Regions from separate parts of the Sphingomonas sp. Leaf30 genome, predicted to be linked through region 2. Evidence: riboswitches for the same ligand, from Rfam matches in the RefSeq annotation. Region 2 holds a riboswitch; each other region holds the start of a gene.
What was found. Region 2 has a riboswitch for cobalamin ahead of ASE89_RS08240 (TonB-dependent receptor plug domain-containing protein). Riboswitches for the same ligand answer to the same signal wherever they lie in the genome.
Positions count from the first base shown of each region.

Region 1: linked by a shared signal. The riboswitch ahead of ASE89_RS05885 (HoxN/HupN/NixA family nickel/cobalt transporter) and the one ahead of ASE89_RS08240 (TonB-dependent receptor plug domain-containing protein) in region 2 are both predicted to bind cobalamin.
Region 3: linked by a shared signal. The riboswitch ahead of ASE89_RS12720 (acyl-CoA thioesterase) and the one ahead of ASE89_RS08240 (TonB-dependent receptor plug domain-containing protein) in region 2 are both predicted to bind cobalamin.

Region 1 is NZ_LMKZ01000001.1:1,264,853-1,272,845, forward strand. It holds gene ASE89_RS05870 (ComEC/Rec2 family competence protein) at 1-454, shown strand, start outside; gene lexA (transcriptional repressor LexA) at 957-1,682, opposite strand; gene ASE89_RS05880 (molybdopterin molybdotransferase MoeA) at 1,751-2,935, opposite strand; cobalamin riboswitch at 3,173-3,385, shown strand; gene ASE89_RS05885 (HoxN/HupN/NixA family nickel/cobalt transporter) at 3,565-4,602, shown strand; cobalamin riboswitch at 4,763-4,979, shown strand; gene cobW (cobalamin biosynthesis protein CobW) at 5,117-6,166, shown strand; gene cobN (cobaltochelatase subunit CobN) at 6,172-7,993, shown strand, end outside.
Region 2 is NZ_LMKZ01000002.1:329,153-337,145, reverse strand. It holds gene ASE89_RS08265 (carboxyl transferase domain-containing protein) at 1-1,022, shown strand, start outside; gene ASE89_RS08260 (nuclear transport factor 2 family protein) at 1,027-1,512, shown strand; gene ASE89_RS08255 (acetyl/propionyl/methylcrotonyl-CoA carboxylase subunit alpha) at 1,509-3,344, shown strand; gene ASE89_RS08250 (MaoC family dehydratase) at 3,344-3,796, shown strand; gene ASE89_RS08245 (HpcH/HpaI aldolase/citrate lyase family protein) at 3,793-4,617, shown strand; cobalamin riboswitch at 4,676-4,908, shown strand; gene ASE89_RS08240 (TonB-dependent receptor plug domain-containing protein) at 5,091-7,049, shown strand; gene cobO (cob(I)yrinic acid a,c-diamide adenosyltransferase) at 7,049-7,648, shown strand; gene ASE89_RS08230 (ABC transporter substrate-binding protein) at 7,645-7,993, opposite strand, start outside.
Region 3 is NZ_LMKZ01000016.1:200,228-208,220, forward strand. It holds gene ASE89_RS12710 (methionine synthase) at 1-732, opposite strand, end outside; gene ASE89_RS12715 (DUF1852 domain-containing protein) at 760-1,743, opposite strand; cobalamin riboswitch at 1,869-2,090, opposite strand; cobalamin riboswitch at 2,250-2,448, shown strand; gene ASE89_RS12720 (acyl-CoA thioesterase) at 2,553-3,317, shown strand; gene ASE89_RS12725 (MFS transporter) at 3,515-5,071, opposite strand; gene ASE89_RS20490 (hypothetical protein) at 5,500-5,673, shown strand; gene ASE89_RS12730 (TerC family protein) at 5,710-6,687, shown strand; gene ASE89_RS12735 (MipA/OmpV family protein) at 7,022-7,681, shown strand; gene ASE89_RS19910 (hypothetical protein) at 7,671-7,993, opposite strand, start outside.

The DNA of each region.
Region 1 (7,993 bases), on a different contig from region 2:
TGGCGGGGTCGATGGTGAGCCGCTGCTGCTCGCGGATCAGCCCGACGCGCGGTGCAGCCGCGACCTGTGCCTGACCGATGTCGTCGCGCGGGGGCGGGCGTGGCGTGTGCTGGCAACGCGGAGCGTTTACCGGGTGCCGATCGCGGAGATGGTTGCCGCCTGCCGGCGCGCGGACATCGTCATCAGCGAGCGCGGGCTGCCGCGTGGTTGTACGCCGCGATGGCTGAAGCTCGATCGATCGGTGCTTGAGCGGACCGGGGGGATCGCGTTGACGCTGACCACGGGGCGGATGGTGACGGTGCTCAATCCGGGGGACCGGCACCCGTGGCGCGATCCACCGACGCTGGCGCGGTCAACGCGACGGTTTGGGGCGGCGGGCGATCAGCGCGGAGTGGCCGGGGGTGTGGCGCTGGTTCGGTTACGGTCGCTGGGCCGGGGGTGGTCGGAGCGATAGGCTGCGAATAGGTATGTCGGGTTGCGATCCTGCGCGGCTGGGGCCCCGACTGGCGCTCGCGCGATTCAAAAACCGGACGTTGATGCTTGGGGCCGCTGGTAAGCGCGTCGGATCGACATTTCCGTCGGTCCGCATTTCTGCTGAGACGTTTGCCGAGCCGACCTTCATCTGGTCTGCGGTTAGAGCCCAAAGTCATGGAGGGTGGCGTGCCGGGCTCTAGATCCTGACTTTCGTCAGGATGACGGAGGAGGTGGGACTGGGCCTGCTGGTTTAATGCGCGTGCCGCTTTTCTCCACCGTTGCTTTTGTCCGGAGTCTCGGGACGGGGGCGAAGGTGATGTCAGGTTGCCCCGGCTCATGCCAAACAAGGGGTGCCAAGCGCGCCAACCTTGCGGCTCTGTTTACGGGGCGTAGATCGAGGCGGTGCCGACATTTGACGTTCACCGAACGCCACGCCAGCCGGTTGCGCGGCGGTGATGACCGCCAGCGCTCCCCGGCATTCGTCAGTCGTAGCGGCGCAGGATACCCGACAGCTTGCCCTGAACCCGGACCTGAGCAGGCGCATAACGCTGGGGGTCATAGGCGCGGTTGGCCGGGTCGAGCCGAACCATTGCGCCCTCGCGGCGAAAATATTTCAGCGTCGCTTCGCTGTCCTCGATCAGCGCGACGACGATTTCGCCGTCGCGTGCGATCTCGGTGCGGCGGATCAGCGCGTAATCGCCATCGAGGATGCCGGCTTCGACCATCGAGTCCCCCGAAACCTCCAGCGCATAATGCTCGCCAGTGCCAAGCAAAGCGGCCGGGACAGCAAGCATCGAACTGCCTTCAAAGGCTTCGATCGGGACGCCGGCGGCGATCCGGCCGTGCAGCGGGATCTCGACGACGTCGTTCGCCGCGATGCGGGCGGGCGACGCGGGCGTGGCGCTGACCGTGTCCGGCGCAGATACTGTGTCGGCCGATGCCGCCGCCTTCGGCCCCGACTTCACCGCAGTCTGTGCGATTGCAGCCTCGGGACGCTCGGGCATCCTCAGCACTTCGAGCGCGCGCGCCCGGTTGGGCAGGCGCCGGATGAAGTTGCGCTCCTCAAGCGCGCTGATCAGACGGTGCACGCCCGATTTCGATTTCAGGTCGAGCGCGTCCTTCATCTCCTCGAACGAGGGCGACACGCCCGTCTCGGCGAGGCGGTCATTGATGAAGCAGACAAGCTCGTGCTGCTTGCGCGTGAGCATAACGGTTCTCCGTCCGGAACAGACGAGGAACTTCTATGGAACACTTGCAGCTTCGTCAAGCGGTGACGTCACGCGATGACGAGGATTTCCGCCGAGTCGCCCGCCCTTGCCGCCGGCGCGTCGCCGTCGCGGACGATCAGGCAGGACGAGCGAGCGAGCGTCAGCAGCATCGAGCTGTCCTGGATGGTCGAGGCATAGGCGCGGCCGTCGCGCAGTTCGGCGCGCATATAGTCGGTCCGCGACTGGTTGGGCGGAAGATCCTCGCCGAGCAGCGCGTGCGTCGTCTGCGGCAGGGGATCGCGCGCGCCGAGCATGTGCGCGACCACGGGGCGGACGAAGAGGATGGCGGTGACGAAGGCGGAGACGGGATTGCCCGGCAGGCCGAGCAGCATCGTCCGGCCAAGCGTGCCCGCCATCATCGGCTTGCCCGGGCGCAGCGCGATCCGCCAGAAGTCGATGCCGCCGCCCGCTCCCTCGATCGCGGGGCGGACGAGGTCGTGATCACCGACCGACGCGCCCCCGGTGGTCACAAGCAGATCGGCATCGACCCCGGCAAAGGCGTCACGCAGCGTGTCGAGCCGGTCGGGGAGGATTCCGAGATCGATAATGTCGACGGGCAGGTCGGCGAGCATCGCGGCGAGCATGATGCCGTTCGATTCCGGCAGCGGGACGGGATCGCTGGTCGAGCCGGGAGGGACGAGCTCGTCGCCCGTCGCGGCGACCGCGACGCGCAGCCGGCGGCCGACCGACAAGGCGCCGTGCCCGCCGGTCGCAGCGACTGCGATGCGGGCGGGCGTCAGCCGGTCGCCGGCCGCGATCAGCCGCGTGCCGGTCGCGAAGTCGAGCCCCTTGCGGCGCGTGTTGCGGCCTTCAAAGGCGGGGCCTTCGCCGTCGAGCATCAGCCGGTCGCCGTCGCGTGCGGCTTCCTCCTGGACGAGCACCGTGTCGGCGCCCGCCGGCATCGCCGCGCCGGTGAAGATGCGCGTCGCCTGTCCCGCGCCGACTGAACCGGTGAAGGGGCGGCCGGCCGCGCTCTCGCCGATGACCGTCCACGGCCCGGGCAGATCTGCGTAGCGGATCGCGTAGCCGTCCATCGCCGAGAGGTCGGTCGCAGGCTGGGTGCGGCGGGCGAGAATGTCCTCCGCCGCCCAGCGACCCATCGCCGATCGCAGCGGCACGGTTTCGGCCGGCACGCGCGATGCCATGGCGAAGAGGCGGGACTGGGCTTCGGCGACGGGGACGAGAGGGCGCATGCGGGCTCCGTTCAGCGGGGCGATGAAGGTCTGCGCTGCTCGCACGAATGCCGCGGGGCGGAAAGCGGGCAACGCCGCGACCGGCAGGACGCCGGTCGGTTACGCGATCAACGTACGAGGTACGGCAGACGTTGCGGTGAGATGGGACGACATGCCCTGCGTTACGTCGCACGCAAATCCTGTCGTCAGCGCAGGCAAAACGCGCTAGCCCTGTGGCGCAGGTCCGACGCAAGCCGGATCCGCACAGATCGCGTCGGTGCCCCTCGGGGCTTGAAAGGGAATGCGGTGCGGGGTTCGCCCCAAGACCGCGGCTGTCCCTGCAACTGTAAGCGGCGAGCGACACGCACGCGCCCCCTGCGACGGGGGCAGCCACTGGGCCGATGGCCTGGGAAGGTGTGCGTCGAGCCTTGACCCGCGAGCCAGGAGACCTGCCGGCGTCTGGTCGCTCTTGTCCCGGCCCAGGGGGTGGCCGAGGCACGGTGAACGCCGTCTGAGCGACGACCATGCGGCGGGGGCCGCATCGGCGACGCATGCCGGCCGCTCAGGGCGTCCGGTCGGCGCGCGTCCCGGTCGTTCGCGGCAGGCCCCCGTCCTCGTCGGACGCCGGGGATGTGCCAATGACCAAGATCATGACCGGGCGGACTGCCGGTCGTTCGACGCGACACCGGATCGGCTGGATGTTCGCGATGCTGGTTGCGGCCAACATCGCCGCCTGGGGATGGGCGTTCGCGCTGTTCCAGGCGCAGCCGTTGATGCTGGGTACCGCGATGCTCGCCTGGGGGCTGGGGCTGCGCCACGCGGTCGATGCGGATCATATCGCGGCGATCGACAATGTGACGCGCAAGCTGATGCAGGACGGGCAGCGGCCGATCGGGGTCGGCTTCTGGTTCGCGGTCGGCCATTCTGGGATCGTCCTGATCGCCGCGGTCGCGATCGCGCTGACCGCGAGTGCGCTGGCGCAGTTCGAGGCGTTCAAGCAGGCGGGCGGGGTGATCGCGACACTGATCTCCGCGCTGTTCCTGTTCACGATCGCGGCGATGAACCTGATCATCCTGCGATCGGTGTGGCGGACCTTCGGCCATGTCCGCGGCGGGGGGCGCTATGTCGAGGAGGATCTCGACCTGCTGCTCGGCAATCGCGGGCTGCTCGCGCGGCTGTTCCGGCCGATGTTCCGGCTGGTCACACGCAGCTGGCACATGGCGCCGCTCGGGTTCCTGTTCGGGCTGGGGTTCGACACCGCGACCGAAGTCGCGATCCTCGGCCTGTCGGCGAGCCAGGCGGCGGACGGGCTGTCGATCGGTACGGTGCTGGTGCTGCCGGTGCTGTTCGCGACGGGCATGGCACTGGTCGACAGTGCCGACGGGGTGGTGATGCTCGGCGCGTATGAATGGGCGTTCGTGAAGCCGATCCGCAAGCTCTATTACAATATCACGATCACGCTGATCTCGGCGATCGTCGCGATCGCGATCGGCGGGATCGAAACGCTCGCGTTGCTGGCGTCGAAGCTGGGCCTCAGCGGGGGCGTGTGGGACGTCGCTTCGGCGCTGGGCGAGAATTTCAACGGGCTGGGCTTTGCGATTATCGCGCTGTTCGTGGCGTGCTGGGTGCTGAGTTTCGCGATCTACCGGTGGAAGCGGTTCGACGAGATCGAGGTGGTGCGGGGATAACAGGCAGCGTCGTCATCCCGGGCTCGACCCGGGACCCAGGGCCAGGCAGCGCATTACGCGTGGCTCTGGGTCCTGACTTTCGTCAGGATGACGGAGGTGAGGTGCATTGGCACAGTCGCCAAACTCCTCTAAACCCAACCTCGAGGTTTGGTTCTACCGAACCTCGACAGATCGCGCCGGTGCCCTTCGGGGCTTGAATGGGAATGCGGTGCGGGAGGCTTGCCTCCCAATGCCGCGGCTGTCCCTGCAACTGTAAGCGGTGAGCGAGACGCACAGGCCCCCGATGCGGGGGCAGCCACTGAGTCACGGGACCTGGGAAGGCGTGCATCGAGCTTCGACCCGCGAGCCAGGAGACCTGCCAGCGTCATGGTCGCTCTTGCCTTGATCCAGGGGATGGTCGCGGCACGGTACTCCGTCTGAGCGACGAACGCGTGCGGCCGTCAGGTCGTGCGCGCGTGTGGCTGCGGGCGTGCGTCCGTCCGTGGCTGTCGTTCCGACGCCCGGAGAGTATCGCATGACCGACCCCCAGCCGACCCTGGCCAAGATTCCCGTCACCATCGTCACCGGATTCCTCGGCGCGGGCAAGACCACGCTGATCAGCCATCTGATCCGTAACGCCGGTGGCCGGCGGCTCGCGGTGATCGTCAACGAGTTCGGCACGCTCGGCATTGACGGCGACATCTTGAAGGGCTGCGCGATCCCCGATTGCCCGGCCGAGAACGTCGTCGAGCTCGCCAATGGCTGCATCTGCTGCACCGTCGCGGACGATTTCATCCCGACCGTCGAGACTTTGCTCGCGCTCGACCCGCGGCCCGACCATATCCTGATCGAGACGTCGGGGCTCGCCCTGCCCAAGCCGTTGCTCAAGGCGTTTGACTGGCCCGCGATCCGGTCGCGGATCACGGTCGACGGGGTGATCGCGCTGGCCGATGCGGAAGCGGTCGCCGCAGGGCGGTTCGCGCCCGACCTCGCCGCGATCGAGGCGCAGCGCCGCGCCGATCCGAGCGTCGATCACGAGACGCCGCTCGCCGAGGTGTTCGAGGACCAGCTCGCCTGTGCAGACCTGGTGCTGCTGACCAAGGCGGATCTGGCGGGCGAGGCGGGGGTGGCTGCGGCGCGCGCGGTGATCGCGGCGGAGTCCCCGCGTGCGTTGCCGGTGATCGCGCTGACCGACGGGGTGATCGATCCGCGCGTCGTGCTGGGGCTGAACGCGGCGGCGGAGGACGACATCGCGGCGCGGCCGTCGCACCATGATGGCGCGGACGACCACGAGCATGACGATTTCGACAGCATGATCGTCGACCTCGGCGAGATCGCGGACCCGGCGGCGCTCGCCGCGCGGATCGAGACGCTGGCACGTGACGCCGACATCCTGCGCGTGAAGGGTTATGCCGCGGTGACGGGCAAGCCGATGCGGCTGCTGGTGCAGGCGGTCGGGGCGCGGGTGCGGACGCAATATGACCGGCCGTGGCGCGCCGACGAGGCGCGGCAGACGCGGCTGGTGGTGATCGCCGAGCATGACCGGATCGACCCCGTAAGGATCCGGGCCGCGCTTCAGGGCTGACGGCGATGCACGTCGTCTTCCGCGAAAGCCACGGGCTGGAGGAGAGTGCGGTCCCGCAGGACCTCGCGCAGAGCCCGGCGGACCTTGTCGTCCTGTCCTTTTCTGACGGGGATCTCGGCGCGTTCGCGGCCGGGTGGCGGCGCGCGGCGGCGGGGGGGAGCCCGCTGCCGTCGCTCCGGCTCGCCAACCTGTCCGCGCTCACCCACCCGCTGTCGGTCGATACCTATGTTGAGCGAACGCTAGCGGGGGGTGAAGGGGCGAAGGGGATCGTGATCCGGCTGATCGGCGGGCGGTCCTACTGGTCCTATGGGTTACAGCAGGTCGAGGCGCTGGCGCGGGCGCGGGGGATCGCGCTGGCGGTGCTGCCTGCGGACGGGCGGATCGACGCGCGGCTCGATGCAGCGTCGACGGTGCCGGTGTCGACGTTGCGCCGGCTCGCCGCGCTGTGCGACGACGGCGGCGCGGTCGCGGCGCAGGCGGCGCTGGCGCAGATGGCGCTGGCCGCGGGGCTCTATGCCGGGCCAGTCGCGGGGGTGAAGACGGTTCCCGAGGTCGGCGGCTGGCAGCCGCGCGACGGGGTGACGTGCCCGGCGGCGTTCGCGATGACCGCGACGCGGCCGCGGATCCTGCTGATCTTCTACCGCTCCTACCTGACCGCTGCCGATCTCGACCCGATCGAGGCGCTGCATGCCGGGCTGAGTGGGGCGGGGTTCGACGTCGTCGGGCTCTTCGCGCCGTCGCTGAAGGCGCCGGGCGCGGCGGGGTGGCTGGCGCGTTGGGTCGTCGCGCTGTGTCCGGCGGCGATCGTCAACGCGACCGCATTTTCGGGCCGCGGCGCGGACGACACATCGCCGCTCGACGGGGCGGGGGTGCCGGTGTTCCAGGTCGCGCTCGCGACGTCGGATCGTGCCGCCTGGGCCGGATCGACGCGCGGGTTGTCCCCCGCCGACCTGGCGATGCACGTCGTCCTGCCCGAGGTCGACGGACGGCTGTTCGCAGGCGTCGCGAGCTTCAAGGAGGACGGCGTCCGCGACGACGATCTCGGCTATGCGCGGCGCGAGCATCGGGCGGAGCCCGGCCGGATCGCCGCGATCGTCGCGCGCGTGACCGCATGGGTGCGGCTAGCGGAGCGACCGGTCGCGGAGCAGCGGCCTGCGGTCGTGCTGTCGACCTATCCGGGTAAGGATTATCAGATGGCGCATGCGGTTGGGCTCGACGCGCTGGCGTCCGCGGAGGCGATCGTCGAGGATCTGGCGGCGGCGGGTTACGCGACCGGAGGGGCGGCGCCGCAAGCGCTGTCCAAGGCGCTGGCGACGGGGCGGATCGCGTGGCCGGTCGCGGCGTATCGCGCGGCGCTTGGGGGCTTGCCGGCCGTGTTGCGCGACGCACTCGAGGAAAGCTGGGGCGCGCCCGAGGACGATCCGGCCTGTATCGACGGCGCGTTCGAGTTCGCGGGCGTCGAGCGGGGGGGCGTGGTGATCGCGCTCCAGCCCGAACGCGGGCGCAGCGCGGCGCGGGTCGGGGAGTATCACGACCTGTCGCGCTGTCCCCGTCATGCCTATGTCGCCTTCTATCTGTGGCTGCACGCGCGGGGGAGTGATGCGCTGATCCATGTCGGCGCGCACGGGACGCTCGAATGGCTGCCGGGCAAGGCGGTCGCGCTGTCGGGAGAATGCTGGCCCGAGGCGCTGACCGGGGCGATGCCGGTGCTCTATCCGTTCATCGTCAACGATCCGGGCGAGGCGGCACAGGCACGGCGGCGTATCGGCGCGGTGACGATCGGCCATGTCCCGCCGCCGGCCGCGACGACGCGCAGCGGCGCGGGGC
Region 2 (7,993 bases):
GCGCCTATGTCCCGGCAATGTCCGACGAGACGATCATCGTCCGCGGGCAGGGCACGATCTTCCTTGCCGGGCCGCCGCTGGTCAAGGCGGCGACGGGCGAGGTGATTTCCGCGGAGGACCTCGGCGGCGCGGACACACATGGACGGCGGTCGGGCGTCGTCGATCATGTCGCGGAATCGGACGACCACGCGCTGACGATCGTTCGCGACATCGTCTCGACCTTGCCGCCACAGGTCCCTGTCACGGTGAACCGGCAACCGGCACGCCCGCCGAAATACGACGCCGAGGGGCTTTACGGAGTCGTGCCGTCCGACGTCCGTGCACCGTATGACGTGCACGAAGTGATCGCACGGCTCGTCGATGGCAGCGAATTCCATGCGTTCAAGGCGCTCTATGGTACCTCGCTGGTGTGCGGGTTCGCGCATATCCACGGGCTCCCCGTCGCGATCCTCGCCAACAACGGCGTCCTGTTCAGCGAAAGCGCCCAGAAGGGGGCGCATTTCATCGAGCTCGCCTGCCAGCGCAAGGTACCGCTGCTGTTCCTCCAGAACATCTCGGGCTTCATGGTGGGCGGGAAGTACGAGGCGGAAGGCATTGCCAAACATGGTGCAAAGCTCGTGACGGCAGTCGCGACCGCGACCGTGCCGAAGATCACGGTGCTGATTGGCGGCAGTTTCGGCGCCGGCAATTACGGCATGTGCGGACGCGCCTATTCGCCACGTTTCCTGTTCAGCTGGCCGAACAGCCGGATCAGCGTGATGGGCGGCGAACAGGCGGCCTCGGTCCTCGCCACCGTTCACCGCGACGCGGACGACTGGACGGCGGAGGAGGCGGAAGCGTTCAAGGCGCCGGTTCGTCAGAAATATGAGGACGAGGGAAATCCCTGGTACGCGACCGCGCGGCTGTGGGATGACGGGATCATTGATCCCGCGCAGACCCGCGACGTGCTCGCCCTCGCGTTCGCCGCGACGCTCAACGCTCCCATCGCCGAACGCCCCGCGTTCGGTGTGTTCAGGATGTAAGCCGATGATCCTGCTATCGTTTCTGCTGGCCGCGGGTCAGGTCACGCCGGTCCAGCCGATCGTCAAGGGCACCGGCTTGCCGCCAGCCGTGGTGACCGAGGAGACCGGCGTCATGGTGCCGATCGACGCGATGTTCGCCGCGTTGGCCGCCCGCGATGGCCAGGCACTGCTCGCACAGGTGCGCCCCGAGGGGGGCGCTACGGCAGTGGAGGAAAAGGCCGACGGCACGCGCAACATTCGCCGGACCGGCTGGTCCGACTTCGCCGCCGGTCTGAAGCCCGGACCGGAGCGATATGCGGAACGCCTGACGGATCCCGCCGTGGATATCGATGGCGATATCGCGATGGTATGGTCGCCCTATGTCTTCACCATCGACGGCCGGGTCGCGCATTGCGGGACCGACCATTTCGACATGGTGCGCGAAGCGGGCCGGTGGAAGATCTTCAACATCACCTGGTCCAAGCGGACCACCGGATGCCCCGCGCAATGATCGAATCACTGCTCATCGCCAACCGCGGCGAGATCGCCTGCCGCATCATCCGTACAGCTCGGGCGTTAGGAATCCGCACGATCGCGGTCTATTCCGATGCCGATGCGGGCGCACTGCATGTCCGGCACGCTGACGAGGCGGTGCATATCGGCGCGAGCCCGGCGCGCGAGAGTTATCTGGTCGGCGAACGGATCATCGCCGCCGCGCTCGCCACCGGCGCTGAGGCTATTCATCCGGGGTACGGGTTCCTGTCCGAGAATGCGGACTTCGCGCAGGCCGTGCTCGAAGCAGGGATCCTGTGGGTTGGCCCCGATCCCGACAGCATCCGCGCGATGGGGTTGAAGGATGCCGCGAAGCAGCGGATGATGGCGGCCGCGGTCCCAGTGACACCGGGCTATCTGGGGGAAGACCAGTCGCCCGATCGGCTCCAGCGCGAGGCGGATGCCATCGGCTACCCGGTCCTGATCAAGGCCGTTGCGGGCGGCGGCGGCAAGGGTATGCGCCGCGTCGATGCGTCCGCCGACTTTGTCGACGCGCTCGCTTCGTGCCAGCGTGAGGCCTCTGCGTCGTTCGGCAATACCGACGTGCTGATCGAGAAATATATCCTGTCGCCGCGGCATATCGAGGTGCAGGTGTTCGGCGACCGTCAGGGCAACGTCGTCCATTTGTTCGAACGTGACTGTTCGTTGCAGCGCCGGCATCAGAAGGTGATCGAGGAGGCCCCGGCCCCCGGCATGGATGATGCGACACGCGCGGCGATCTGCGCGGCGGCGGTGCGCGCTGCGCAGGCCGTGAACTATGTCGGCGCGGGTACGATCGAGTTCATCGCCGATGCGAGCGAAGGCCTGCGCGCCGATCGGATCTGGTTCATGGAAATGAACACCCGGTTGCAGGTCGAGCATCCCGTCACCGAGGAAATCACCGGACAAGACCTTGTCGAGTGGCAGCTGCGGATTGCCAGCGGCGAGGCGTTGCCGCTGCAGCAGCATGATCTTGCGATCCGCGGCTGGGCGATCGAGGCGCGGCTCTATGCGGAGGATCCCGCCAAGGGGTTCCTGCCGTCGATCGGCCGGCTCGAGGCGTTCGATCTGGGTGATGCGACGCGGGTCGATACGGGTGTCGAACAGGGGGCGGACATCTCGCCCTATTACGACCCGATGATCGCCAAGGTGATTGCCTGGGGCGACACGCGTGAAGCCGCGCGCGAGACGTTGGCGGAGGCGCTGGACAAGGCGGTCGTCTGGCCGGTCCGGTCGAATGCGGGGTTTCTCGTCCAGGCACTCGATCACCCGGATTTCGTCGCCGCAACGCTAGATACCGGGCTGATTGCGCGCGAGGGGGCGGCGCTGATGCCCCCGGCGCAGCCCAGCGAGGAAGCGCTGATCGAGGCCGCGCGCACGCTCGTACGCGTCGAACCGATGGCGGGCTTTCGCCTCAACGCGGTACCTTTGAAGACGGCGCGGTTCCTGCTCAACGACGACGTCGTGACGATCGATCTCGACGGTCGCGGCGTCCATGAACCAGTCGATGCCGCCCTCGTTTCCGATGCCGGGCAGACCTGGCAGTTGCGGCCCTGGCGTGCGTCTGGCGCGGCGATGGGGGCGGCAGCGGATGGCGCGATCTTGTCACCGATGCCGGGACGGATCATCGCGGTCGACGTGGCTATCGGGGACCATGTCGCAAAGGGGCAGAAGCTCGTGACGCTGGAGGCGATGAAGATGGAGCATTCGCTCATCTCGCCGTTCGACGGGACGGTTGCCGAACTGACCGCGATCGAAGGCGGGCAGGTGAGCGATGGCATGGTGCTCGCGCGTATCGAGAAGGATGACTGATGGCCGGCCGCTATTTCGACCAATGGACGGTCGGCGACCGGATCGTCCATGAGATCCGCCGCACCGTCACGGAGACGGACAACCTCCTGTTCTCGACGATGACGCACAACCCGCAGCCGCTGCACCTCGATGCCGAAGCGGCGAAGGCGAGCGAATTCGGCCAGATCCTCGTCAACGGCACCTTCACCTTCGCGCTGATGGTCGGCCTGTCGGTTGGCGACACGACGCTCGGGACGCTCGTCGCCAATCTCGGTTACGACAAGCTCGTGCATCCAAAACCCGTCTTCATCGGCGACACGATGCGCGCCGAGACCGAGGTCGCCGAGCTTAAGCCCAGCCGGTCACGCCCGAACGCCGGGATCGTCACATTCATGCACCAGCTGATCAACCAGCGTGACGAGATCGTCTGTCAGTGCCTCCGCTCGGCACTGCTGCTGCGGACGCCGGCATGAGGTTGCGCTCGCTGCTGTTCGTGCCCGCAGACCGGCCCGAGCGTTTTGCGAAGGCCGCAGCGAGCGGGGCCGATGCCATCATCCTCGATCTGGAGGATTCGGTCGCGCTCACCCGCAAGGCCGTTGCCCGCGAGGCGGTCCGGGCCGCGTTGCAGGACCACACCGACGTCGTGCGGATGGTCCGGATCAATCCCGTCGACTCGGGGTGGCTGGACGACGATCTCGCTGCCGCGAGGGGCGCCGATGCGATCATGCTGCCCAAGGCGACAGGACCCGCGACCGTCCTCGCGTTGGTCGAGGCTTATGGCGATGACTGTCCGCCGATCCTGCCGATCGCGACCGAAGTGCCCGCCGCGATCTTCACACTGGGCGAATATGCGCGGGTCAACGACCGGTTATGCGGCCTGACCTGGGGCGCCGAAGACCTGCCCGCGGCGATCGGCGCGGCGACCAGTCGGGAGGACGACGGATCCTATACCGAACCCTATAAGCTCGTACGATCGCTGCTGCTGTTCGGCGCACATGCGGCGGACGTCGCGGCGATCGAGACGGTCTATCCCGCAATCGCGGACATTGACGGGCTGGCAGCCTATGCCGCGCGCGGCAGCCGGGACGGCTTTACCGGCATGATGGCGATTCATCCGTCGCAGGTCGCCACGATCAACGCCGCGTTCACGCCGGATGCGGCGACCGTTGCACATGCGCACGCCGTCGTCGCTGCGTTTGCGGCGGCTCCCGAGGCGGGCGCGCTGCAACTCGATGGGCGGATGATCGATGCGCCGCACTTACGTCAGGCGCGGGCGATCCTCGCGCGACTCTAGGCCCATTGGCGGCAGGAAATTTCTGCGCTACCGTCGCCCTGCGAAACCGGTGAAGGCCGGGGTCGCAGATCGCGTCGGTGCCCCTCGGGGCTTCAAAGGGAATGCGGTGCGGGAGGCGATCCTCCTCATGCCGCGGCTGTCCCTGCAACTGTAAGCGGTGAGTGCGGTGCGCATGTCCCTTCATCACGGGGGGACGACCACTAGGCCTGAGCGCAAGCGCAGGGCCCGGGAAGGTCGCGTACCGGGCGTCGACCCGTGAGCCAGGAGACCTGCCGGCGCTCGGTCGCTCTTGCCATGGTCCAGGGGATGACCGCGGCACGGTACTCCGTCTGAGCGACGAACCATGCGGCGGGGGCCGCATCGGTGCGCGTGGCTGGTGCGGTTCGGCGTACACCCCAAGCGTTGCGCCGGCTGTCCGTAGCATCGGACGGCAGGCCCCGGCCGGTCGCTCGTGACGCCGGGGGTATCGTTTCATGACCAGAATTTTCGTTTCGCTTGTGGCGCTCGCCACCGCCACGGCCTTTGCATCGCCGGCCGCGGCCGAGCCCGATCCGGTTACTGCGGCGACGGGCGAGGCGGCAGCGGGCGGCGCTGAGCTGGTGGTTACCGCATCGAGATCGGGCGACGCGGTTCCGGCCGATCAGATCGGTGCGTCGGTGACGGTGCTGGACGCCGCTATGCTTGACCAGCGCCAGACCCGGATCGTGTCCGACGTGTTGCGCGACGTCCCTGGACTGGCGATCAGCCGGACCGGCGCGGTCGGGGGGACGACGCAGGTCCGGATCCGTGGGTCGGAGGGCAATCACGTGCTGGTGCTGATCGACGGGATCGAAGTGTCCGATCCCTATCAGGGCGAATATGATTTCGGCACGCTGATTGCCGACGAGGCGGCACGGGTCGAGGTGCTGCGCGGGCAGCAATCGGCGCTGTACGGGTCCGACGCGATCGGCGGCGTCATCCAGTATCTCACGCTCAGCGGCGCGGAGGCCCCGGGCGTATCGCTGCGGGCCGAGGGGGGATCGTTCGGCACGTTTTCGGGAGGCGCCCGGGTCGCGGGCGTAGCGGGCAATCTCGATTACGCGCTGTCGAGCTCGACCTACCTCACCGACGGCACGCCGACCGCACGGGGCGGATCGCGCGACATCGGCGCGAAGAGCGTCGGCGCGACGGGCAAGCTCAGCTGGTCGCCGACCGACACGCTGAAGGTCACGGGCGTCGGGCGTTACAGCTATACCGATGCCGACAGCAACGACACTGCGTTGAGCGGCCCGCAGTTCGGCACGATCGTCGATACGCCAGGCGCGCGCAGCACGGTCGAGGCATATTACGGGCTCGTCCGGGCCGAGTTGGCGCTGGCGGATGGCCGCTGGACGAATGCGCTCAGCGGCCAGTTTGCCGATACGACACGCCGGGCGCTGGTCGACGATGCCTTGAGCTTTGGTAACAAGGGACGGCGGTACAAGGGATCGTTCGAAAGCGCGTTCCGGTTCGGGACCGATCGCATCCGGCATCGGCTGACTGCCGCGGTCGATGTCGAGCGCGAGGAGTTCCAGACGCTTAGCGCGGCTCCTTCGGAGTTCGTCTTTACGGGACGGCGGCATACCGACAATGTCGGGCTCGTTGGCCAGTATGACGTCGTCGTCGACGATGCGCTCGCAATCGGCGGATCGGTGCGGCGCGACGAGAATAACCGGTTCGATGACACCACCACCTATCGCGCGCAGGCGAGCTATCGCTTTGCGACCGGGACGCGGGTGCGTGGCGCCTACGGGACGGGCGTGAAGAATCCCGGCTATTTCGATCTCTTCGGTTATTCCGACGGTCGCTATATCGGCAATCCGAACCTCAAGCCGGAGAAGTCAAAGGGGTGGGAAGCCGGGGTCGAACAGGCTTTCGGGGGGGATCGTGCGACGATCGGCGCGACCTATTTCGACAGTCGGCTGACGAACGAGATCTTTACCACCTATCCTGCCCCCGACTTCGTCGCGACGCCCGGCAACCGCAATACGCGATCGACGCAGCATGGCGTCGAGGTGTTTGCCACAGCCCAGCCGATTCCGCAGCTGCGCTTCGACCTCGCCTATACCTATCTGAAGGCGCGCGAGGACGGGGGCGTGGAGATCCGGCGCCCCAGCCATATCGGCAGCATCAACATGACTGCGTTCAGTCGCGACGAGCGCGCCTCGGCAACGCTCGCCGTCCGGTATAATGGCCGGCAGCAGGACGATGCCTATACCGATCCGAGCTATGTCCCTGTCCGCGTCTCGCTCCAGGAATATGTCCTCGTCAACCTGAACGCGGCGTACAAGCTGACGTCCCGGCTATCGGTCTTCGGTCGGGTCGAAAACCTCTTCGACGAGCGGTACGAGGAGGTGCTCAGCTATGTCGGTCAGGGGCGCGGTGCCTATGCCGGCGTGAAGGCAGCATTCTGATGCGGAGCGAGGCGGAGCACACGGCGCGGATGGCCAAGAAGAAGGTCGTCCAGGACAAGATCGTCGCGGCCAAGACGATCGAAAAGGGCCTGCTCATGGTCCACACCGGGCCGGGCAAGGGCAAGACCACCGCGGCGCTTGGCATGGCGGTGCGGATGATGGGGCACGGGCGAAAGGTTGGGATCGTACAGTTCGTCAAGGGTGCGATGACGACCGGTGAGAAGGTCATCTTTGACGCCTTTCCCGATCTGGTCGAATTCAAGCCGATGGGCGAGGGCTTTACCTGGGATACGCAGGATCGGGCCCGCGATATCGCCGTGGCGCGCGAAGGGTGGGACGAGGTCCGCCGGATGATCCTCGACCCGAGCTATGCCATGGTCATCGCCGACGAGATCAACATCGTCCTGCGCTACGACTATCTGCCACTCGACGAGGTACTTGCGGGGTTCGCGGCACGACCGGCGATGACGCATGTCGTGGCGACGGGGCGCAACGCGCCCGATGCTTTGGTTGCCGCGGCGGATCTCGTCACCGAGATGGGGCTGGTCAAGCATCCGTTCCGGGGCGGGGTCAAGGCCCAGGCTGGCGTCGAGTTCTAAGGGTTGCGGCGACGAGCGGCCGGACGCGGCGTGCGCAACTGCGCCGCAAGGCTTTGCGCGGCCCGGACATAGGCAGGGCCTCCGCAGACGGTCCACGCCTCGGGGATGCGCAGACGGGGAATCCCGTCGAGAATCGGGTGATGCAGCATTTCGGTGCCCTGATCGGTCACGCGGTCCGTGGCGCTTTCGACTATGAGATAGTCCGGGCGTGCCAACACCATCTGTTCGAGCGAGAGTTGCGAGAGTGCGGGCTTGCCGAGCCGGGTCGCGAGATTGGCAAGCCCGAGACGCTGCATCAGTTCGTCGACGAGCGTGCCGGTACCGGTCAGGAAACCCCGACGCTGA
Region 3 (7,993 bases), on a different contig from region 2:
CCTTTGCAGGTTGGGGAAGGTTTCCTCGTACTGGCGCCATTCGGAGCCGAGCGTCTTCTTCCAGTCGGTGTTAGCCTTGATGCCATAGCCATAGCAGATGTGGACGGCGGTCTCAGCCGTCATCCCTTCGGCCGCGCGCTCCAGGGCAGCGATGCCCCAGTCGTTCGCCTCGTTGAAAAACACGTTGAAGGCGGGTTCGTCGAACTGGATGATGTCGACGCCGACCGCTTGCAGCTCGCGGGCTTCCTCGTTGAGGATGCGGGCAAACTCCCATGCCAGTTTCTCGCGACTCCGGTAATGCGCGTCGTAGAGGGTGTCGATCATCGTCATCGGCCCCGGCAGCGTCCACTTGATCAGCTGATCGGTCTGCGCGCGCAGGAAACGGGCGTCGTCGACGAAGACCGATTTCGGGCGCGATACGGCGCCGACGACCGTCGGCACGCTGGCGTCGTAGCGGTTGCGGATGCGCACCGTCTCGCGCTTCTCGAAATCGACACCGTCGAGATGCTCGATGAAGGTCGTGACGAAGTGCTGGCGGGTCTGCTCGCCGTCACCGAGGATGTCGATACCCGCCTGCCGTTGGTCCTCGACCGCGAGGCGGAGCGCGTCCTGCTTGCCAGCGACCAGCTCGTCGCCCTCCAGCTTCCAGGGCGACCACAAGGTCTCGGGCTGGGCGAGCCAGGAAGGCTTGGGCAGGCTACCCGCGGTCGTCGTCGGCAACAATGTCGTCATGATGCAAATACCTTCGTGTCGTGGGGATCAGAGGCCGCAGGTCGCGGACCAGCGCCGAAGCGCGGCACTGTGCGGCTTGATGAAATGCTCTTCGGCGAATTTGCCCTGCTCGACAGCGAGGCAACCACGTTCCTCGCGATCGTAGACGATGCGAGTCAGGGAATAGTCCTGATACTTCAGGCTCGGCTGATAATGCTCCGCCGCGACCGAGTTCGCATTGTAGATTTCAGGACGATAGATTTTCTGGAACGTCTCCATCGTTGCGATGGTGCTGGCAAGTTCGAGGTTGGTGTAGTCGCTGACCAGATCGCCGGTGTGATAGAAGGCGAACGGCGCGACGCTGTGTGGCGGCATGAAGTAGCGCACCTTCATACCCATCTTGGCGAAATACTGATCGGTTGAGGAAAACTTGTCGTTCCGGTACTCGACGCCGAGGATCGGATGCACGTTGGCGGTCCGGTGATACACCTCCTTGCTCGACACGCTGAGGCAGATAACCGGCGGCTTGCGGAAATTGTCACGGTAGGCGCTCGAGCCAAGGAAGTGCTTGAACAAGTTGCCGTGCAGATCGCCGAACCCCTCTGGCGCACCGCCACCCCCAGCCTTCAGGTGGTCAGGCAGGACGACGCTGAAATCGTAGTCACGTACATAGGACGAGAAGTTGTTGCCGATCATGCCGTCGGACCGCTCTCCGCTGATCCGGTCGGTCACGGTCGTGTGCAGGATCTCGATCAGCGGGAAGGCTTCGTCGTCGGCACCATCCCCGAGCGTGAGCGCGGCCGAGACGATCTTCAGCTCCAGCGTGTAGCGATCACCCCTGGGATTATCCCAGTGCATCAGCGCGTTGAACCGATGGTCGATCATCACCAGCGTGTTGCGCAGATTCTCCTGTCGGCTGTCTCCGCGCGCGAGATTGGCAAAATTGGTGGTGATGCGCGTGTTGTCGGCCGGACGATAATCCTCGTCGAACGGGATACTGCTGATCGAGAATGTGAACCCGCTATTCGTCATGACTCACCCTGGCTATGCGGGCGGGAGGTCAGGCGAAAGCGCGCAAGGCGTGAACAGGCCCGGATGGCGGCAAGCCACGGACCGTCGCATCAAGCGCGATCCACCGGAGGAACCCCCGTCCGAGGAACGTTATGGCGTCGAAGGCAGGTATCCTGGCTTACGGGTCAACGCAGTGGCTCCGGCCTTCCCAGGCTCCTTGCGAGAACCCAGTGACACGAAATGGAGCCGCCACTCGCCGCTTACAGTTGCGGGGGCAGCGCCGGAATCTGACCCGAAGGACACCACCGGCTTCCCGTCTTAGCCCCATCGCCATGCCTGGAATGGGGAACCTCGACGTGGCCGTTCGACACGAGCGAGCGATCATTGTCAACAGACATATAAAGATATCTTTATATGTTAATGAGGCGGCATGAGTGGAAGCACGGCGGACGGTGGTACGGCTACGCCCACCATGCCGTTCTTAGTCCGCGAAGCCACTTGGCCTTGACGTAAAGGGCCGTTTCCTGCGACCTCAGTGAGGTCAAGGTTCCTTCGCCGATTGGCCGAAGGCTAAGACGGGAAATCGGTTCGATTCCGATGCTGCCCCCGCAACTGTAAGCGGCGAGTAGAAACCCTCGTGTGCCACTGGCGCTTCAGCGCTGGGAAGGCCGGGATTTCGACGATGACCCGCGAGCCAGGAGACCTGCCTTCGACGCCATAACGACCACCGGCGGGGTGCCCGGTCTGGCCGCTGCGTGCTGTAGGAAGAGGTGTACCTCTCCCGTTGGTCGCTGGCGTCTGGATGCCCTCGCGAATGATTGAGGACCAGGATGCCACAGGAACACCACAGCACCCCTATTCAGCTGATCGACATGGTCTTCCCCGGTGACGCCAATCACCACGGCACGCTGTTCGGTGGTGTGGCTCTGGCGCATATGGACAAGGTCGCCTTCCTGGCGGCCTCACGCCACGGTCGCGCGGCCTTCGTCACCGCCTCTTCGGAAAAGATCGATTTCGCGGCGCCTGCCCGGATCGGCGATATGGTCGAGGTGACAGGTCGCGTCGTGCGGGTTGGACGTAAGTCGCTCGACGTCGAGGTCGAACTGATCGCGGAGGCACCGGTATCGGGCGAACGACGGCTGTGTACGCGAGGCCGTTTCACGCTCGTCGCAGTCGGAAGCGAAGACCCTCTGCCACCGATGGGTGAGATGGTTCCGCATGATGCGGTGCAGCCGTTGCGAATGGTCGAAATGATTTTCCCGAATCAGACCAACCATTACGGCACCCTCTATGGTGGTGATGCACTTCGCATGATGGGCAAGGCGGCATTCATTGCCTCAACCCGCCAAGCCCGGGCGGTAATGGTTATGGCAGCATCTGACCGGATCGACTTCCGTTCCCCTATCCAGAAGGGGGAGATGGTCGAGCTAACCGCCGAAGTACGGATGACCGGGCGCAGTTCCGTGCGCATCAGTGTTGATCTTAGCGCCGAGGATTTAATATCCGGGGAACGACGACATGCGGCCACGGCTCTATTCACGATGGTTTCGGTTGATGAAAATGGTCGAGCGAAGCCGTTCGGTTGTATGGGATAGTACCGGGCCTTCAGCCCCCAAACCTTCCCAAAAGGGGGTCGGTACATAGAACGGACCCAGATATACGCTAAGCGCCGACAGGTCTGCTTGGGTGTCCGAAAACACCTGTTTGTCGTGCAGTCGTGATTACGACTGGGTTTTTCACACATTTGACCGCTGAAGGAGACACTCCGCGCAGGTCGATATGAAGCCGACAGCTAAGCCGTTGCTTCCAGCTCACGTAAGCTGCGGCCGCGCGTCTCTCTACCTGAGCGTCCGATCAGTACCGCTGACAGCGTCATTGGTATGATCAACGCGATCGCCGCGCCCCCCATCGTCGGGATCAATCCAGCGAAGGCCCCCAGCTGGACAGCAACGCCACCAAATTTGCTACTACCCGCGATAAGCCCGGTAGCGCGTCCACGTACGCGTAATGCGTAGTTTTCGGCTGCATAGGGAAGTAGCACGGCGATTAATCCGTTTGTGCCAACCACCAGTAACGCGATCACTGCGATGAGCAGTGGTGGCCAAGCCAGGGTAGGCGCCGGCAGTAGGGCTCCGGCAAGCCCGGCGAGTGTGAGAAGCACAGTGCCGATCAGAGTGCGCTTGCTGCTCCAACGGCTGTAAAGGAAGGCCGCGATCATGATCGTGGGCAGGGCAACAAGTGCTGAGCTGGCGATAATGCCGCTTGCAATCTCGGCACTGAAGCCTCGATCTTGAAGATCCGAAGGCAGCCATAGCAACAAGCCGAAGTTGACGAAGCTCCAGGACAGGGCCGTGATCACCAGGGCGATGGTCAATTCGCGGTGGTGAGCCGCTGCGCTGCCAGCGTCCGCTGGGGCTTCTTGTGGCGCACGCCTGACGATGCCAAACTTTCGAGCCATGTCAGCTAGCTCGGCGTCCATACCCCGTTCCAACAGAAAGCGCGGGGACTCAGGAATCCACCTTGCCATCGCAAGCAGCAGCAAACCGGTGGGAAAGCCCTGCAGCCACAAGCTACGCCAGCCGAACAGGGGCTCGAACAGATGCGCTGCACCGCTAGCTGCGAGGTAGCCACCGACCAGTCCCGTGCCACCAACCAGCACAAGAACCCAGCTTCTGTGCCGTGGAGGCATGATCTCCGCCAACAGCGTGTAGACAACGGGCAGCATTCCGCCAGCCGAGCACCCCATCAGAAAACACATGACCAGGTTCCAGCTGTAGGAAGGCATAGCGCCGCAGATGGATGTCGAAACGAACAGGATCGTCGACAACAGGATCGACACACGCCGACCATAGATGTCCGCAAGCCACCCCCACAGAAACGAGCCAACTGTGGTCCCCGTAAGGGCAACGAACGGAAGCAGGGCAACGGTCGATTTAGCGAGCCCATACTCGCCACGCATGCCGGGGAGCACGAAGCCGAGCGTTGCTGGCTTCATAGTGTCGATGATGAGCCCGAGGGTAAGCACCAGCAGAACGGCAGCATGCGAGCGCGTCAGAGGGGTATCATCGGGCGCTTCATATGCGACGCCAACGGCTGCCCTGTGATCAGGCCGTTTCTTGGGTAAAGCGCCAAATATAGCTGCCGGCACGCCGATACCGATCAGCGCCATGCCTAGATACATCCATCCGTCCATAGCCATACCCGAAAGGTGATTGCCCATCGTATGGGCCATCGCGAGCATTGGTAAGTGAAAGGCCACCCCAACGCTGATCGCCGCACAGCCTGCCCAGAAGAGCGGCCAGCGCTCGCCGACAACCGAGTTTCCGCGGCTGCTAATGCCATTCGCCATTTATTCCCCCCCACCAGCAGTAGCGACATACGCCGCACGGCTTGCCTGCTGCAAGCAGAGCACCTGCCGGCGGGGCACGTTGCGGCTTATGGCTGGCCGAATGGCTTTCAGGCTTGCGGCTCGCCAAACTGAGCGTCCAGAAAGGGGCGTTTTCGACCGATTCATCTTCCCGATCGGCGTGATGTTTTGGGATGAGAAGTGCGGCAGATTGAGCGCAGACTACGGTCGTTATCAAATATTGAAACTGCTTGATCACCGCAAACCGTAACCTATCTATAAAAAGCGGGCCGGGCCCCTCTGACAATTTCCCTTGGGTGATTGTGATGTCGGACCGCATCGGGTTATCTCGATATAGGCCTGGCCGCTTTGCCTCCTGTCGTCGTTGATGATCCGATCTTTCGATCACCGATTGAAAAGAGGCTCTGAGCATGGAAACCAACAGACTCGCCGAACTGCATCAGCAGTTGGACGAGCGCGCGCGTATCGCGATGGCGCGCCGAACTCCAATTTCTCCAATTCTGCTGCAATTGAAGCGCTTTGAGTTGCACTTGGAAGGTCGCTTGTGCGCACCACCGCGAGATACCTGCCCTCCTGATCGCTGATCCCGCCCCACGTCATCACGTTTGTCAGAGGTCCCCATGCCTGAGCTGCTTTCCTTATTATTCCTTGGTACGCCTGTCTGGATGTGGCTGGCATTTCTCGGCATCGTCGCAACGTTGCTGATCCTCGATCTGGGTGTCTTGCACCGCGGACAACGAGAAATTGGGGTACGCGAGAGCCTTGCATTGTCAGCAAGTTACATCACGCTGGGACTGGCGTTCGGCGGATGGATTTGGTGGTATATCGGGCCGACTGCCGGCCTCAACTACGTGACGGGCTTCGTCATCGAGAAGAGCCTTGCGATGGATAACGTGTTCATCATCGCCATGATCTTCGGCTACTTCGCCATCCCCCGCATCCACCAGCACCGTGTATTGTTCTGGGGCATCCTGGGTGTCATTGTCCTGCGTGCAGTGATGATCGGTTTTGGTGCGGCATTGGTCGATCGGTTCGAATGGGTATTATACGTCTTTGCTGCCTTCCTGGTTTTCACCGGTATCAAGATGTGGCTGACTGCAGACACGGAATATGACGTGGCCAGTTCGCCCGTTTTACGCTGGGTTCGCCAGCGCATGCCGGTTACCGACCAACTTCACGGGGAACGTTTCTGGGTGAAAGAGCAGGACCCAGCGACGGGGCGCATGCGCCGGATCGCTACGCCGTTACTACTGGCTCTGGTCATGATCGAATGCGCTGACGTCATCTTTGCGGTCGATTCCGTGCCGGCCATCTTCGCGATCACAACGGATCCATTCATCGTCTACACGTCGAACATCTTTGCTATCCTTGGGTTACGCGCGCTCTATTTTGCGCTCGCCGCGATGGTCGACCGGTTCCATTACCTTAAATACGGCTTGGCCGCGTTGCTGGTATTTATCGGCTCGAAAATCTTCGTTGCCGACATGTTCGGGCTCGCCAAATTCCCGCCCGCAGCGTCGTTGGCGGTAACCTTTGCGATACTGGGTTGCGGCGTCGGCTGGTCCCTGTGGAAAACGCGAGCGGCTGCTTCGGCCTGAGTTTGAACGCGTCCGCCGGCATTGAAAGCGGACCGGTCATACGCTGTGGGTATAGCCGTACTCCATCTACCGGGACTGGCGTTTACGACGCGCGGGGATAAGGTGGCTGCTGACATGACCGACCGACCGTCATCAACGGGGCCGAAAAAAGGGATAAGGATGCGCTCCGCTCTAACCATCCTTGCGCTAGTCTCTGCTCAACCCTGCTTCGCGCAGACGGACCTGCGGCCGCCCCCCCCCCGCAGGTCGGCCTTTGGAGGCAGGCACTGCCGGATGGAGCATCACCGTCGGCGTCGCACCAGTCTTAAGCCCTGCATGGCAAGGCTCGCGAGACATGGCCTTGTCGATCTTTCCCGACCTGCGGATCAACTACAAGGACACCATCTTCGCTTCGATCCCCGACGGTTTGGGTTGGAACGGGGTGAACCGGGACGGGTGGAAGGCAGGACCGCTCGCCAAGCTCCGCTTTGGGCGGGATGAAGAGCGCGGGGGATCGCCGTTCCTCATTACAGGCGGGAGTGACGCGCTACGCGGCCTCGGCGACGTAGATGCAGCTGTTGAGGTGGGAGGCTTCGTCGAGAAACGGGCTGGGCCATGGCGTGGACGGATCGAGGTTCGTCGCGGCTTCGGCGGGCATGACGGCGTTGTCGCCGACGGGTCAGTTGCTTACCAGGCGCGCCGGGGACGGACCATCATCAACATCGGGCCTCGCGCAACGCTGGCAAGCCGCGAGTATATCGAGACGTATTTCGGCATCGATGCGCTCCAGTCGCGACGGTCCGGACTTAGACCGTATTCTGCGTCAGGCGGACTATTGTCCTACGGTGTAGGCGGTACCGTAATTCGTCCCCTAAACCGGCGAAGCGCCATCACGCTTTTCACTGGCCTGGATCGACTAGGTCAGAACGCAGGCGATTCACCCCTCATCCGCGAACGCGGGCGCCGGACCCAATTCACCCTAGGTCTCGGCTACGGATTTAGTTTCAACCTGTAATCGAACCAGACGCATATACCCTGCGCCGGTAGCCAGCGACCAAGCCTGAAATAACGAGGATCGCGGCAGCGCCGGTTGCTACGGCAATAGGTCCTGCAGCTTGGCCACCTGCAGCGAAGATAGCAGCAAGCGCCCAAAGGAAAACAGCTGCGTACGGTAGATTACCACGTCCTCGGACCAGCACGGTGGCCGCGATGAGTCCAGCAATCACGATCACCGCTGCACCGATCCCAGGAGCGGCTGCACCGCCCTCCACGCCGTGATATTTCAAGCTAGCCGCGATGTTGACGGTGGTAGCGGCGGTCAACCATG